Regions from separate parts of the Blautia wexlerae DSM 19850 genome, predicted to be linked through region 3. Evidence: riboswitches for the same ligand, from Rfam matches in the RefSeq annotation. Region 3 holds a riboswitch; each other region holds the start of a gene.

Region 1 (5,852 bases), 1.8 Mb from region 3:
CCATGGAGATGGGGGCATCTGCAGTTATGGCAAATACTGCGATTGCCACAGCAGGTGATGTGCAGATAATGGCTGAAGCATTTAAAAAAGCTATTGAAGCAGGACGAAGTGCATACCTTGCCGGACTGGGAAGAACCCTGGAAAAAGGTGCAAGCGCATCCTCTCCACTGACTGGTTTTCTTCATGAGTAATAAATAAAAAATCATTCTAAAATGAGATTTTTGATTATAGCAATCCTCGTAAATAATGCATTTAAGACAGTTCAGCAGCGTGCGAAAGACAAGGAAGATATCTGCAGGCGTGCTGACGCACGGCAAAGATATCTGACGCAGGATTTCACACTCTGATGGGCTGGATTAAGATGCATTATTTTAGAGGATTGCTATAACTGCGGAGTAGGTATTAATTTATAGGAAAACGAAAGTTGCCAAATGGTAATAAAGAGGAGAAAACATCAATGGAAACAACAGAAAAAAATATGGAACATGGGGAACACTTCAACGAAAGTATTGTCAATGAAGTGATTCTGGAAGATATGAAAAAGAACAGGATCGATCATATGAAATATCTTCCGGGAATGGAAGTACTGGAAGAATCAGACGTGATGGATCAGGTTATTTCTGCCATGAATGCTTACGATTATGATAAATATACAGAGGCAGATGTACGCAGGGCACTTGCTCATGATAACCGTACACCAGAGGATTTTCAGGCACTGCTGTCTCCGGCTGCATTGCCTCTTCTGGAGGAAATCGCACAGGCTGCGCAGAAAGAAACCAGGAAACATTTTGGGAACAGTGTGTATATGTTTACCCCTATTTATATTGCAAATTACTGTGAGAATTACTGTATTTACTGCGGATTTAACTGCCATAATAAGATCCGCAGAGCAAAGCTGAATGCAGAAGAGATTGATAAGGAAATGGCTGCTATCGCAAAGACAGGACTGCAGGAAATCCTGATTCTTACAGGAGAGAGCAGAGCAAAATCTGATGTAAAATATATCGGAGAAGCATGTAAGATTGCCCGGAAATATTTCAAAGTAATCGGACTTGAAGTTTATCCTATGAATTCAGATGAGTATGCACATCTCCATGAATGCGGAGCTGATTATGTAACGGTATTCCAGGAGACTTATAATTCAGATAAGTATGAAACTCTGCATCTTGCAGGGCACAAGCGTATATTTCCTTATCGTCTGAACGCACAGGAACGTGCTTTAAAGGGTGGTATGCGAGGAGTAGGATTTGCTGCACTTCTGGGACTGGATGATTTCCGTAAGGATGCTTTTGCCACCGGATATCATGCATATCTTTTGCAGAGAAAATATCCTCATGCAGAGATTGCATTTTCCTGTCCGAGACTTCGGCCGATCATCAACAATGACCGTATTAATCCTATGGATGTACATGAACCACAGCTGCTTCAGGTGGTCTGCGCCTATCGTCTGTTCATGCCATTTGCAAGCATTACGGTATCTACCAGAGAGTGTGAGCGTGTACGCGATAACCTGGTTGGAATTGCTGCGACAAAGATTTCAGCAGGAGTCAGCACAGGAATCGGAAGTCATGTGGAGGATATCGAAGATAAAGGAGATGACCAGTTTGAGATTTCAGACGGAAGGTCTGTAGATGAAGTCTATAAGGCACTTTTGGATCATGATCTTCAGCCGGTTATGAATGATTATGTGTACCTCTAAAATGCAGAAAAATCCTTATGAAAATGTAATTGCAGTGACCAACCGCTCCCTGTGTCAGCGTCCCTTTGCAGAACAGATCGAGCGTGTATGCAGCCTTCATCCGAAGGCGGTTATTCTGAGGGAAAAGGATCTGCCGGAGGAAGAATATTCTCGTCTGGCAGAGCAGATACTGGAAATCTGTAAGAGATATCAGGTTCCCTGCATATTACATACCTATGTAAACGTAGCAGAAAAACTGCATCATCCATACATTCATCTGCCAATATTTCTGTTGGAAAAATATGAGGGAAAGCTTGGAGGTTTCCGGCAGATCGGAAGTTCGGTCCACTCCGTAGAAGATGCATTGAAAGCAGAAAGTCTGGGAGCTGATTATCTTACGGCAGGACATATTTATACAACTGACTGTAAAAAAGGACTTCCACCCAGAGGACTGGAATTTCTGGAGAATGTCTGTAAAGCAGTAAAGATTCCTGTATATGCCATAGGAGGGATACATCCGGGAACAGGACAGTTAAATGAGATTATGGAACATGGTTCAGCCGGTGGATGTATTATGTCAGATATGATGAAGATATAGTAAATAAAAAGCCGTATTTCAACAATCAAACATGTTGAAATACGGCTTTTATAAAAGCATCATTCATCAAAAATAGTAACAATTTCACCATCCAGAATACGGTTTGTATTCTTTACGGCACAGAAGTTTCCGCACATACTGCAGGTGTCTTCTTTCTCAGGTTTAGCCTCTGCGCGGTAGCGTCTTGCTTTCTCAGGATCCATGCTGAGTTTGAACATTTCTTCCCAGTCAAGACGTTTTCTCGCTTCGCTCATCTTATAATCCCATTCTGCGGCACCGGGAACTCCTTTGGCAATATCAGCGGCATGAGCAGCAATTTTGGCAGCGATAATTCCCTCTTTTACATCAGCTGCATTTGGCAGACGAAGATGTTCTGCAGGTGTTACATAGCAGAGGAAAGCAGCACCTGAATAAGCAGCGATCGCACCGCCGATTGCGGAAGTAATGTGGTCATATCCGGGAGCAACATCTGTTACAAGCGGTCCAAGTACATAGAAAGGAGCGCCATGGCAAAGAGTTTTCTGGATTTCCATATTAGCTGCGATCTGGTTCAGCGGCATGTGGCCAGGTCCCTCGATCATAACCTGAACATCCTTTTCCCATGCACGTTTGGTAAGCTCACCGAGAGTGATCAGCTCTTCAATCTGTGCAGTATCAGTTGCATCTGCAATACATCCGGGACGACATGCATCTCCCAGACTTAAAGTGATATCATACTCTCTGCAGATATCAAGAATTTCATCAAAATGCTCATAGAACGGGTTCTCTTTTCCTGTCATTTCCATCCATGCGAACATAATAGAACCACCTCTGGAAACAATGTTCATGAGACGTTTATTCTGTTTGAAACGTGCTGCGGTTGCACGATTCATACCGCAGTGGATAGTCATAAAATCCACGCCGTCTTCTGCATGCATACGTACGATATCAATCCACTCTTCAGAAGTAATCTTGCCAAGCGCTTTGTGATAATATACTACTGCGTCGTAGATCGGAACAGTACCGATCATTGCCGGACATTCGGATGTAAGTTTGCGGCGGAAGCTTCTGGTATCTCCGTAGGAGCTGAGATCCATGATGGCTTCTGCACCCATTTCTACTGCTGAATGTACCTTTTCATATTCCATATCAACGTCTTTCCAGTCTCTGGAAACACCTAAATTTACATTGATCTTGGTGGTCAGCTTTGCACCGACACCGCTCGGACTGATGCTTTTGTGATTTTTGTTGCAGGGAATAATTACCTGTCCTTTTGCAATCAGTTCTCTTAATTCTTCCACGTCAAAGTGTTCTTTTTCTGCTACGATTTCCATCTGTGGTGTGATGATTCCCTGACGTGCCGCGTCCATCTGCGTTGTATACTGTGTCATTTTTTCCTCCTTGCCCTGCACTGTGGGCTTTCGATGTTACTGCGAATAAAATGAACTGCGCCTCCTGCATATAGCAGGGACTTGCACCTGCGCATATTCGTAAGTTTTTTAGTAAACTACTGAAGTGACAGAGAGTGGTGCCCCCGGTCTGTCGTGTTTGTCTGGTTATAATTAAAACAGGGGAGATGATATGATATGTCTGCTTATAAAAAGGAAAAACTGCAATACGCCAACAAGCATATTGCAGTCCGGAAGAACTATAACTTTCCCTACGTTGGCATTATCCAAATCAGGTAATGGGTTAAAGCAATACAGCTTACTCTCAGCCTGTTTACACAAGCACCCCTTGTCTTAATTACTCACATTGTAACATTCTGATGTGAGAAAGTCAATATATACAAATAAGTTTTTGTTTTTGTTTAATGATAACGATCAGAACCAGTTTTTCTATTTTATAGGGCTGTCTTCTGAAGGATTAAAATGTTCCTGAATAACATTATTATCAGGGTTTACAATAATAATTTCAATTCCTTTTTCAGCTGCTTTGGTAGCTAGTTCTAAAGGCGCTTTATTATCTGTAATAAGGATGTTTAAATCTGATAATTTCAGAGAATTACACAACGAGTTTACATTCCACTTGGAATAATCCAAAAGAATAATTCGTTTCTGAGCAATAGACGCCAGAGCACGTTTGGTGGAAGTAAGTGCCTGTGAATGTTCGAACGCACCACCGGGGACGCGGAAAGAACGGCAGGACATAAAGGCAATATCTGCTCGGTATTGAGAGAGCCATTCAGGATCAGAAATCAATATAGAACGATTAGTGTGGTGCATCACTCCGCTTGGAATCAGAACCTGTATATTTGTATTATCTGATAATGCCAGCGCGCCTACAAGGCTGGGAGTTATCACTGATAATGGCATGGTCATAGGGAGCATTGTGATAAGTTGCTGGATTGTAGTTCCGGAATCCATACAAATACTCTGGGATGGATGGATATACTGTAAAGCAATAGTTGCGATTGCTCGCTTTTCGCGTTCGTGTTCTCCGCTTTCTACATAATAATCAGTATCTTTTGCGGGCTGAAGCAAAATGGCATATCCCCGTTCTCTTTTTACAAAGTTCATATTCTGAAGTTCATCAAGATTGCGGCGAACGGTCATTTCTGTACAGTTTAGTTGTTGTGCAAGATCTTTTATAGTAATAATATTTTGATTTTGCATAATTTCGATAATTCGAGCGTGCCGTTCTTTTTTCATTAATAAGTACCTACTTTCTAAAAGCCATACAGGCGTGTTTACTATAGTAATAATATAACAGAAAGAAGTACATATTTCAATGCTAAAATGTGTTTTTTGAATAAAAATGTTCGGAATAAAACAAAATAATGTTTGAAAAAGATAAAAATGATATTGACAATATATAAAATGTGCTATATAATCGCATTAAAGAACAGGAAAAACATAAAAAATAAACAAATAGCACAGACATTCGAACAAAATAGAACATAAAACGATAATGGTGGGAAAGGATGAGGATATGAGTTCATTCTACATTCTGGGAATTGACCAGAGCACGCAGGGAACAAAAGCTGTTCTTTTTGACAAAGATGGAAAGATTATTGCCAGAGCAGATGCGGCACATAAGCAGATTGTAAATGATCAGAACTGGGTATCGCATGATCTGGAAGAGATTTACGCAAATGTAATCAAAGCTGCCAGACAGGTGGTAGAGAAAGCTGGCATAGATAAAAAACAGATTGTTTGTATCGGAATTGACAACCAGAGAGAAACAACAGCAGCATGGAACCGAAAAACAGGAAAACCTGTTGCAGATGCGATCGTATGGCAGTGTAGCAGAGCAAAAGATATCTGCAGACGGATCGGTGAAGATGGTGTTTCCGGTGAAAAGGTCTACAGACGGACCGGTCTGAAGCTTTCTCCGTATTATCCGGCAGGCAAGATGGCATGGTTCCTTGAGAACATTTCCGGAGCAAAAGAACTTGCAGAGAACGGAGAACTTGCTCTTGGAACAATGGACAGCTGGCTGGTATATAAACTGACAGGTGGAAAGGAATTCAAGACAGACTACTCCAATGCCAGCAGAACACAGCTTCTGAATATCAAAGATCTGGTATGGGACAGAGAAATGTGTGAACTGTTTGGAATTCCGATGAAAGCACTTCCTCAGATCTGTGATTCAGAT
Region 2 (5,852 bases), 2.2 Mb from region 3:
GAGTGTGACAAATTGCAGGAAAGAAAATGAATGGATGTTCTATCTGCTTCCGGTGATGGGATTAATTATTGTATACCTGTATGAGAAATTTGGTAAGGATGATGGAGGTACGAATCAGGTGCTTTCTACTGTGAGATCACAGGACGATGTGCCGATTTTATCTGCACCTCTGATTTTCATTTCTACAGCACTTACGCATCTGGCAGGTGGCTCTGCAGGACGTGAAGGTGCGGCAATACAGCTTGGTGGAAGTATTGCCAATCAGCTTGGACGTTGGATTCATCTGGATGAGGAAGACCGACATGTAATTGTTATGTGTGGTATGAGTGCAGCATTCTCTGCATTGTTTGGAACACCGATGGCTGCGGCTGTTTTTGCACTGGAGGTAGTCAGTGTAGGAGTGATGTATTATACAGCTTTGATGCCTTGTATGATTGCTTCCCTGGTTGCATCCGGATTTGCGGCAGGAATGGGAGTTACACCGGAGACTTTTCATGTAGTGGATATTCCGAAGCTGACTATTGAAACGGGTTTGAAAATGGGTGCTATCGCTGTTGGATGTGCAGTGATTAGTATTGTATTCTGTATGGTGCTGAATGGAGTTGCCGGAGCATATGGAAGGTGGTTTAAGAATCCATATGTGCGTGTAGTTGTGGGATCCTGTCTGGTGATTGGAATTACATTACTTCTGGGAACTTCAGATTATATGGGCGCAGGTGCAGAGCTGATTGAGAAGGCAGTGGAGGAAGGACAGGCAAGACCTCTGGACTTCTTCTGGAAACTGGTACTGACTGCATTGACAATGCGTGCAGGATTCCGAGGCGGGGAAATTGTTCCTTCGTTCTGTATAGGAGCTACATTAGGATGTGTGATGGGAAACTGGCTGGGATTTTCGCCATCTATCTGTGCTACATGTGGAATGACGGCGGTATTCTGTGGAGTGACAAACTGCCCGATCACATCAATTCTGATCGCATTTGAAATGTTTGGATTTAAGGGAGTTCCTTTTTATCTGATTGCTGTTTCTATCAGTTATGCGGCTTCAGGATACTATGGACTGTATAAGGACCAGACGATTGTGTATTCTAAGTATAAGGCAAAGTATGTGAATAAACCTACGCGGTTTTAACCGAAACTGCAGAGCAGTTGTTCGGTGTAGAGATATAAATAGAAAATAAGGACAGTTTTTCAGTCTAATAAGAATCTGAAAAACTGTCCTTATTTTTGTTATTCTAAAGCCATGAAAAGCGACAGTTGAGGCAGACAGATTTGTCTATTGAAGAAATTTCTCTGGGTGTCGGTTATGAAAACCAGAGTTATTTTTTCCGGCAGTTTAAGAAGCGATATGGAATGATTCCAAGGAGATACCGGATAGAAAAAGGACAAAAAGTATGTAAACTTTTGAAAAATTCAGAAAGAGTCGGTATGCTTTTTACGTTGCAGGGAAAGAGAATAAATGTTAAAGTAAATGATACGGTATAGTGGGGCAGGGAAATAATAGAGATTATCCTGAAAAGTGTTTTATTACAAAATAGCAGTGATAGAAATTATATCGAATATGTAGAGAGAGGATGGAATTTACTTGGAAAAAGATAATCAAAGTACGCAGGAGATAAATTCGCAGGCACAGAATCCGCTTGGTATAGCACCGGTAGGTGGATTGATCGCGAAGTTTGCGATTCCTGCTATCATCAGTATGCTGGTCAGTGCGATGTATAATATCGTGGACCAGATTTTTATTGGACAGGGTGTAGGTATGCTGGGAAATGCGGCAACGAATGTGGCGTTTCCTGTTACAACGGTCGCAACTGCGCTGGCATTGCTTTTGGGAATTGGCGGTGCATCAAATTATAATCTGGAAATGGGGGCAGGACAGGAGAAGAAAGCCAGCGGGATTGCAGGTACTGCGTTGTCGTCACTGGCAATCAGTGGTCTGATACTTGCTGTGATTGTACTGATGTTCCTGAAACCACTTCTGACATTGTTCGGGGCAACTGCAGATGTTATGCCTTATGCTGTTGATTATACAGGTATTACTGCATTTGGACTTCCATTTTATATTTTGTCTGTCGGCGGGAATCATGTGGTCAGAGCAGACAGAAGTCCGACTTATTCTATGGTCTGTATTATGATAGGTGCGATCATCAATACTATTCTGGATCCGCTGTTTATTTTTGGATTCGGATGGGGAATTAAGGGTGCTGCATGGGCAACAGTGATCGGACAGGTTGCTTCCGGAGTTCTGGTAATTGTGTACTTCTGTAAGTTCCGCAAAATGTATCTGTCCGGTGGGATGCTGAAACCAAAGCTGTCATATCTTAAAGCAATTATTTCTCTGGGACTTGCATCCTGCATTAATCAGATTGCCATGGCGATCGTGCAGATTGTATTAAATAATATTCTGCGTTATTATGGAGCAAATTCCGTATATGGAAGTGATATTCCCATTGCCTGTGTAGGTGTTATCTCCAAAGTCAATATGGTGTTTATGGCAATCTGTATTGGTATTTCTCAGGGCAGTCAGCCAATCTGGGGATTTAATTACGGAGCAAAGAAATATGACAGAGTAAGACAGGCATACCGTTATTCTGTAACTGCCTGTACAGTAATTGCAACGATATTTTTTTTCTGTTTCCAGATATTTCCACACCAGATCGTGGGTATCTTCGGAACAGGAAGTGAGCTGTATTTTCAGTTTGCAGAACGCTACTTGAAAATATTTATGTTTATGACTTTTGCAAACGGTATCCAGCCGGTATCTTCCGGTTTCTTTACTTCTATCGGTATGGCGAAGCTGGGTATTGTAATGTCTCTGACACGGCAGGTGATTTTTCTTCTGCCATTGATCATTATCTTCCCGTTGTTTATGGGAATTGATGGAGTGATGTATGCAGGACCGATCGCAGATGCAGCGGCATTTGTGCTGGCAATTGTGTTTGCGAGACGAGAACTGGGAAAGATGCGCAGTGCGGAAATAGCATAAAAAAGTTCCCGCAGATAATATGGAAGAAATTTGGCCATATTGTCTGACGGGAACTTTTTTATAAAAGATTGTAAAACTGATCGAACAGCTCTGTCTGGAAGCTTCCGGGGCCGGAGCTGTTTTTCTCTGCTCTTTCTCCTGCTGTGCCAAATTCTCTGGCTGCTGACAGGGCCGCTGTAAATGGGTCTGTAACTGCCAGATAGGTGGCACAGATCATTCCAAGCATACATCCGGTTCCTGTAATCTGTGACATGGCAGGAGTGCCATTTGTAATAAATTCACATTTACTGGCAGAGACGATCATATCTTCCTTGCCTGTGATAAGAAGTGTGGTATTCCACCGGGAAGCCTTTTCCTGGAAAAGTTCTTTCAGATGGGAACGATTGGCATCTGTAAGCACATCCTGTACACCTGCGTCAATTCCAATTGCATGTGCGGTCTGTCCGGACATGGCAAGAAGTTCAGACATATTTCCTTTTAGGAGTTCAGGCATGTGGATGTTCATAAGCTTCTGTGCGAATTCATAGCGCAGATTGCTGCAGGCAGTTCCTACCAGATCAAGCATAACAGGGATATGGAGACTGGCAGCAGTTTTCAGAGATTCCGGCATGGATTTCATACGTGCATCAGTGATATTTCCAAGATTCAGTGCCAGTGCATGAGAGTTTCTGGTGATCTCAGCTACTTCTGCCGGATGTTCTGCCATGATCGGGCGGCCTCCGGCCGCCAAAATAATATTCGCACAGTCATGAATAGAAATCGGATTAGTGATGCAATGAATCAGCGGCTGTGCTGCTCTGGTCAATTGTCTGGGATTTGTCTGATTTACGGTCATATACTTTTGCTCCAAGGCTTTGCTGAAATTTGGCAAGCATTCCTGCGTGACTTAAGGCCTTCAGGAAGAAGTAGGCAATGGTGCCGCCCATGCAGGTTGCTGCCAGAAACATTGGTGTATAGAAAAATGCGTTCAGTCCGCTTCTGCCCATAAGAAATGCCATTACAGGATAGGAAACCAGAGAGCCTATGATACCGGTTCCGAAGATTTCACCGATCACTGCGCAGATAATCTTTCCATGAGAAGCGCGGTAGAAAACGCCTGATAAAAATGCGCCGAATACGGCACCTGTCAGTGCAAGTGGCGGGATACCCATAAACATCATTCGGATGATTCCGATGAGAGTGGCACAAAGCAATGAATACCACGGTCCCAGAAGTACGGAACAGACGATGTTTATCAGGTGTGCAGTAGGGCACATACCCTCGATTCTCAGAATAGGTGAGATGACAACGCCGATGGCAACCATCATGGCGAGCATGACCATTCTGAGTGTTTTTGATCTGTCTGTGTTCATAATAATGAACCTCCTTGAAATTAAGATTTGGTCTGCCGAAGCAGACATTATCAGTTGTGCAGGAAGCAGATAAAATCCTGCAAAAAAATCTGCCGGAATAACACACTGGCAGATTTTAATATACAAATACAGTCCCTACGCTGGCATTATCCATATCAGGTGCGGTCGAAGATCTATCTTCCTCTCAGCCTGTCCCACAGGCTCCCGTTGTTATTATCCATTATGCAGATTTTCTTTTGTTAGAGCGTATTTGAAAAATGCTTTACGCAAGATGTGCGTTACAATTTTCAAACACGCTTTAGAGTAACACAAGCTTTTGGAAAAGTCAATGGGATGTAAAAGCAGGGTAAATTTCCTACAGTAAATTTATACTACCTAATATTATTTTTAAGTTGACTTTTTATTTTTTTCAGCATATACTAACAGTAGCTAAGGAATGTGACGAGATTCCATGAAGCGAACTAAAGAAACAAAAGCCCTCAGAGTTGCAGCTCTGAGGGCTTTCTTGCTCGTTACGGTGAGCTGTTCCGTTTGGGCTGTTGCTGTCTAGTGTCTGCCGTCCAGCCATTTGCATATGTAGTAGCTAACTACGCCTGCTAAAACAGAGACAAGAAATGTGACGAGAATTTCTTCCATGAAACTCACCTCCTTTCTGCTGGAGGTTCGACAGTTCTTATAGTATATCATGGTTACTGTTCACACACCACTATTCCGCGAGGTGTTTTGGCATGAATATGCCAAAATCCCGAGACATACGAGCCAAAATTCCATTGCCACAGGCAATCTGGAATGAATTTTGGCTACGTTACTGTGAACGGAGTGAACAGTAACATATCATGGTTTAGGACGAATTGAAATAAAAAATCTATTTGTACTAAAACGATTGTCCGTGATATGATTAACAGGTAGATGACAGACAGCATATGATAAAAAGAAGCTGTCTGCATGGACAGAAAGGCAGGTTAAATCTGATGAAACAGGAAAATTACATAAAGGGTATGATAATGATCATCCTGTCGGCGTTTTTCTTTGCTTGTATGAATGTGAGTGTACGTCTGGCAGGTGATCTGCCGTCTGTGGAGAAGAGTTTCTTCCGGAATCTGGTGGCGGCGGTGTTTGCAGCGGCGATTCTCTGTAAGAATCGTACAGTGCCGAAGGTGGATAAGAAATACTGGGGACCGCTGATTTTGCGTTGTGTGTGCGGGACACTGGGGATTCTGTGTAACTTTTATGCCATTGATCATCTGTTGGTGGCAGATGCATCGATACTGAATAAGTTGTCTCCGTTTTTTGCGATTATTTTTTCATTCCTTTTGTTAAAGGAAAAGATCAGACCGGTGCAGGCTGCGTGTGTTGCGCTGGCGTTTATAGGATGTTTATTTGTAGTGAAACCGGGATTTCAGAATGCGGCACTTGTTCCGGCACTGATAGGAGTCTGCGGTGGACTGGGGGCAGGAATTGCCTATACGATGGTGCGTGTACTGGGAACTCACGGAGTGAAGGGACCGGTTATCGTG
Region 3 (5,852 bases):
AAAAATAATTGGTATGGGCATAATCTGCTTGATCTTTTTGCATACTTCATATCCATTTTCATAGGGTAGGTTAATATCAAGCAGAACCAATTGGGCAGAATACTGCTTTAATTCCTCAGTCAGATTTTCAAAGTCAGTTAATAAGACTGTTTCATATCCTTGTGTGTGCAATAATTTAGAAAGCTCCAGACGAGTGATTTCATCATCTTCAATAATTGCGATTCGCATTTTAACACCCCCTAGACTTATTATTATAATGAAAATACGTTGGGAGAGCCAGAAAAATCTAACTCTCCTCACTAATATTTCTCTTGAAGCCTATATAAGTTGCAATCCAGTAAATTCCATAGATCAGGAAGAAAACTGCTAAATTAGCTACGAAATAGAACAAATACATGAAATTGCTTTCTAAAAGAGCTTGAAAGATATTATTCATTGAAGCTAACATAACGAAGCTGGAAATAACAGAGAAAACTACCGGGATGCCAAATAATACGAATAATTGTTTTCTGATTGTTTTAAATAATGACGTATCATTTACACCTAATTTCTGCAACGTTTGATAACGATATTTATATTTTGTAGCATCACTCAATGATTGAATGGCAAGAATTGTACCAACCGCGGATACCAGAATAAAAGCAATATATAAGCAGATACTAGCCATCATTGCAGTCATAGCGTTTTGCTCTTCTATTACAGTACCTCTTACTTTCACTCTATAATATTCAACATTTTCTTCACCATCTTCCGTTATATTTCCCAGTAAATGTGCTAATTTTTTTTCTATTTTTTTCTCTAACTGTGGTGTCGTTTCTTCTTTCGTGTCAATGATTAAATGCTGTTCAGATATCTCTAAATTTTGAACATATTCATCGGGAACGATTACAACGAATCTTCCCATTGTAGTCATTGTAGACCAGAAAGATTGTGTTTCGAATCCTTTTAAATGTAAGTCTTTTCCAGCAAATTGAATGGTTTGTATCGCCTCATTACCTTCAATCTTATGAACCAATTGATTGCGCGTTACAATACAATATTCATCATCCTTTAATTCCATGGTATCCATATTGCGTAATTTCAGCAATTTATTGTAATCACTCAATTTCATTACCGGATCATGTTCATAGAATTCTGGATTATAATAATCCTGTATCTGATGCTGAGGTTCTTTATAGATAGGATATTCAATGGTTTCCTTGATTGTATAATCTTCATCAACAACTTGGATATATTCATTGAAATCTTCAAAAGGTTGTTCAAAATCAACTACGTCTACATCATAAGGAGCATTTTCTTCAATGCTTGATCGATAGACGCCTTTATTGATACTGGAAAAATTCAAACACAGTAAAGAAAGTAATATTAACATCGAAAGCGTTCCAAATGTAAAACTCATTGTTCTTGCCTTAGATGCAAAGGTTCTTATGACAAAGAGATTATCTTTTTTATATTTTACTTTTTTACTTTTTAGTAAAATGGCTAACATGATGTCTGCAAAAGTTGCTGAAATCCCATAGATACTGATGATAAGCATAGCAACAGCAGTTATTAAATAGGTAAGCGTTTCCTGTTGACCGAATGTATCTACATTACAACGTGAGTGCCAAAGAAGAAGAGAAGCAATACCTAGAATAACACTTAAAACAAAGATAATATTTCGTTTTTTATTGCTACGGAACATTTTCTTTTCATTCTGCTTATCAAAATAAAGAAAATCGTGTACTGTCATTTTGTTTATTTTTCTTAAAAGATTAAGTAAAACCAAAAGATAAATCACTAAGAAGTAAATTGCCAGTAGCCCTATAGAAACAGGATCCAAAGAGATAAAAAGCACTTTTGGAATGTCTAACAGTTTCACAATTATCAAGGATACAAACTGACTAAACAAAAAGCCGATAGGGATAGATAGGGCAAGCGCCACAAAACCTATTAGTATGTTTTCTATTACAAGCAACCGGGCTACTTTCTTCTTCTTGATTCCAAGGAGCATATATGTTCCAAACTCCTTGCTGCGCTTTTCAAACATGAATTTTGTCGTATAGTTGATTAAAAAGCATACAACAAATATAATGATAATGTTCACAAACGTCAAAACGTTTTTAAAAGTGCCCATACTGGACGATAGCTTTACAACTTCGTCAGAACCTGCCACCAAATTATATGCAAGTATCAGTGAGAATGAAATAGTGATGGTTATCAGATAAATAAAATAATCTTTCACATTTCTTTTTGTATTTCTAACCGCTAATTTACCTAACATTTCCCACTTCACCTCCGAGCAAGGTTAATATATCCAGTATTTCATTGAAGAAATCTTTTCTGCTTTTTTCTCCTCTGAAAATCTCATTGAATATTTTGCCATCTTTCAAAAACAAAATACGATTACAAAAAGACGCACTAAACGGGTCATGGGTAACCATTAAAATCGTTGCCTGCATTTTCTTATTGATGTCAGACATAGTTTCCAATAACAATCTGGAAGATTTTGAATCCAGAGCTCCCGTTGGTTCATCGGCTAAAATTAGTTTTGGTTTATTGATCAAAGCCCTTGCACAAGCACAACGCTGTTTTTGCCCACCGGAAACTTCATACGGGAATTTTGATAAAATCTCTCGAATCCCCAATTTGTCCGCAATGGCATGAACTCTTTTCCTAATACCAGCAGGATCCTGTTTGTTAATAATCAATGACAAAGATATGTTTTCTTCAATCGTCAAGGTATCTAAAAGGTTGAAATCCTGAAAAATAAATCCCAGATTTTCACGCCTGAAATCAGCAAAATCCTTATTCTTGATTTTTGTAATATCCTGATTATTAACTGTAATGTGCCCGCTGGTTACGGTATCAATTGTTGAGATACAGTTTAGAAGAGTTGTTTTTCCAGATCCGCTTGCGCCCATGATCGCTACAAATTCACCTTTATCTACATACATAGAAATGCCGTCTACCGCTTTTGTGATGTTTCCGGTATTACTCCCATAGTATTTTTTTACCTGTTCTAAATTTAAAATGTGTTCCATTGAAATCGCTCCTTTCTGCCTGTCACATGTATTAGTTTTGGAATACACTTAAATTATAACAAGAGAAGGATTCAATTACACTTACAGTTTTGAAAGTAAACGGATAACAAAAGAGCCGCAATCATGCTGGTCACAATTCTGTGACTATATTATAAAAGTATATGTGAATACATTGCGACAAAGCAAATTGAAAGTCTATTCAAAGTAGATTGTATGGTTGACTTTTGTAATAACTTTTAGTAGAATATTTTTTAGCAGGGGGACTACCTTGTAGTTGAGAAGGTTAAAACCTGACCCTTTGAACCTGTTGGCTAATACCAACGCAGGGAGCTAAAGAATACAGATTCGTATTTTTTGGACATTCTCTGTTTTGGGAATGTCCTTTTTAATTGAATAAGATATGATATGTGTTTGCGAGGGAACTGAACAAGTTGAAAAAGGTAAGACCTGACCTCTGGACCTGTCGGCTAATACCGGCGTAGGGAAGCAATTTCTTACGCTCGTATTGCGTCTGAAAGAGCTTCTAATTGTTTTAGAGGCTCTATTTTTTATTTTAGGAGGAACAAACATGGCATTTATGAAAGACATCTTAACCCACAACATCCCCATTTGGGAAGAATGTGCAGCTACCCCATTTGTGCAGGAAGTGCAAACCGGAAAGCTACCTCTTGAAAAATTCAAGAGATATATGATTCAGGATAGTATCTATCTGAAAAACTATGCCCGCATATACGGAAAGGCAATTTTTCATGCTGCTACATTAAGAGAAATTCAGCTTTACTACTCCATGCTGAACTTTGTAAATGATACGGAATCGGAAGTGCGGCTGGATTATCTAAAGCAATTTTGCATAACAGATGATGATATTGAACTGATCGCCCCTTTGCCTGAAAATCAAAATTACATTGATTTCATGTTTGAGATTGCGTCACATGGAAAGAATGAAGAAATTTTAATGGCGGTTCTTCCCTGTATGTTGAGTTACAGCTATATATTCCGCAAACTGGCGTCTGTCCCCATAAGCAGAGAATCAAGATATTGGGACTTTATCAAAGATTATGCCGATGAACAATATGCAGAAAGTTGCAAAGAATGGTCTGCTTTTGCAGAGCATAAATGTGCTGGGTTATCAGAAGCAAATAAAAAGTATCTGGCTGATATTTTTGAAAAAGCAAGTTTGTTAGAGCTTGCTTTTTGGAAGATGGCCTATCGGAACGAGAGAATGGAGGAAAATGCAAAATGAAAAAAGTATTGTCCATTGCCGGATCAGATTGCAGCGGAGGTGCAGGTATTCAGGCTGATTTGAAAACTTTTTCTGCTCACGGCGTATTTGGAATGAGTGTTATTGTTTCTGTTGTTGCAGAGAACACCAGCCGCGTTATCGACATCCAAGATATTACCCCGGATATGATTGAAAAACAGATTGACGCCGTATTTGAAGATATTGAAGTGGACGCAGTAAAAATCGGTATGCTTTCTACACCAGAATGTATGAAAGCGGTGGCAAAGAAACTATTACAATATAAGCCCCAAAATGTTGTAATCGACCCGGTTATGTATGCCAAAAATGGCTGCCCATTGATGAATCCTACGGCGGTTTCCACCTTGATAGACACAATAATTCCACTTGCCGATGTACTTACTCCGAATATTCCAGAGGCAGGGAAAATAGCGGATATGCAGATTTCCACAGTTTCAGATATGGAGGCTGCCGCAAGAAAAATATATGCCATGGGTTGTAAGGCGATTGTTGTCAAGGGTGGACATCATATAGGAAATGCTGTTGATGTCCTATTTGATGGAGAAAATTTCTACCATTTTGAAACATCCCGCATTGATACGAAAAATACTCATGGGACAGGCTGTACCTTTTCTTCTGCAATCGCTTCCCAGCTTGCAAAGGGAAAAAGTGTTCCGCTTGCAGTCGAATCGGCAAAGGCTTATGTCACAATGGCAATCGAACACTCTCTTGCGATTGGGAAAGGCTGTGGCCCGACGCACCATTTCTACGAATTGTATCAGCATGGTTTATCTAAAGAATAGGCAGGTGCAAAATGAACTTTGATTATACACTTTATCTTGTTACTGATCGTCAACTAATGAGCTGCGATAGCCTGACAGAAGCGGTGGAACAGGCAATTTTAGGAGGCTGCACAATGATACAACTCCGAGAAAAAGAATTGTCCTCATTAGAATTTTACAATCAGGCTGTTGCCGTGAAACTGGTTACGGATAAATACCATATTCCCCTTATCATAAACGACCGGATAGATATTGCAATGGCTGTGCAGGCTACGGGGGTACATATTGGACAGCATGATTTACCTTCGGCTGCCGTCCGCAAAGTAATTGGGGAAAATATGCTGTTGGGAGTATCCGCATCTTCCATTGCAGAAGCAATACAGGCACAACAGGATGGTGCAGATTATTTGGGAGTTGGCGCAATGTTCCCTACTGGAACTAAAACCGACGCTGATTCTGTATCAATGGAAGAATTACAGATAATCCGCGCAGCCGTTTCTTTGCCGATAGTTGTTATTGGCGGTATCAATAAGGGAAATGCAGGGCGTTTCAAGCCCATGGGAATTGACGGGCTGGCTGTTGTATCTGCCATCATAGCGCAGTCTGATATAAAAGCTGCTGCTGCGGAACTGAAAGATTTATTTTGCGGAAAGGAAAAGAAAAATGGATTTTAATGCGGCAATCTTTGATTTAGATGGAACAATTCTGGATTCAATGGATGTATGGGAGCATATAGATATTCAGTTTTTGAAAAAGAGAAATCTTCCCGTCCCGGAAAATTATGTAACTGAAATATGTGCAAGGAGT

The links. A riboswitch is a leader RNA that binds a small molecule or an ion and turns the genes downstream of it on or off. The one in region 3 is predicted to bind thiamine pyrophosphate.
Region 1: it holds a riboswitch for thiamine pyrophosphate, as region 3 does, so the genes downstream of both, thiC (phosphomethylpyrimidine synthase ThiC) here and NQ550_RS09770 (TenA family protein) in region 3, are expected to answer to the same signal.
Region 2: it holds a riboswitch for thiamine pyrophosphate, as region 3 does, so the genes downstream of both, thiW (energy coupling factor transporter S component ThiW) here and NQ550_RS09770 (TenA family protein) in region 3, are expected to answer to the same signal.

The regions. Positions count from the first base shown of each region.
Region 1 covers NZ_CP102267.1:265,599-271,450, forward strand. Annotated here, with positions in the region: gene NQ550_RS01135 (thiazole synthase) at 1-191, shown strand, start outside; gene thiH (2-iminoacetate synthase ThiH) at 458-1,699, shown strand; gene NQ550_RS01145 (thiamine phosphate synthase) at 1,701-2,276, shown strand; gene thiC (phosphomethylpyrimidine synthase ThiC) at 2,336-3,646, opposite strand; TPP riboswitch at 3,895-4,003, opposite strand; gene NQ550_RS01155 (DeoR/GlpR family DNA-binding transcription regulator) at 4,094-4,906, opposite strand; gene NQ550_RS01160 (FGGY-family carbohydrate kinase) at 5,187-5,852, shown strand, end outside.
Region 2 covers NZ_CP102267.1:4,606,198-4,612,049, reverse strand. Annotated here, with positions in the region: gene NQ550_RS21560 (chloride channel protein) at 1-1,129, shown strand, start outside; gene NQ550_RS21555 (helix-turn-helix domain-containing protein) at 1,270-1,482, shown strand; gene NQ550_RS21550 (MATE family efflux transporter) at 1,583-2,983, shown strand; gene thiM (hydroxyethylthiazole kinase) at 3,042-3,818, opposite strand; gene thiW (energy coupling factor transporter S component ThiW) at 3,748-4,335, opposite strand; TPP riboswitch at 4,450-4,553, opposite strand; gene NQ550_RS21535 (DMT family transporter) at 5,307-5,852, shown strand, end outside.
Region 3 covers NZ_CP102267.1:2,100,713-2,106,564, forward strand. Annotated here, with positions in the region: gene NQ550_RS09755 (response regulator transcription factor) at 1-228, opposite strand, end outside; gene NQ550_RS09760 (ABC transporter permease) at 287-2,263, opposite strand; gene NQ550_RS09765 (ABC transporter ATP-binding protein) at 2,253-3,023, opposite strand; TPP riboswitch at 3,270-3,369, shown strand; gene NQ550_RS09770 (TenA family protein) at 3,592-4,266, shown strand; gene thiD (bifunctional hydroxymethylpyrimidine kinase/phosphomethylpyrimidine kinase) at 4,263-5,066, shown strand; gene thiE (thiamine phosphate synthase) at 5,078-5,719, shown strand; gene NQ550_RS09785 (HAD family hydrolase) at 5,709-5,852, shown strand, end outside.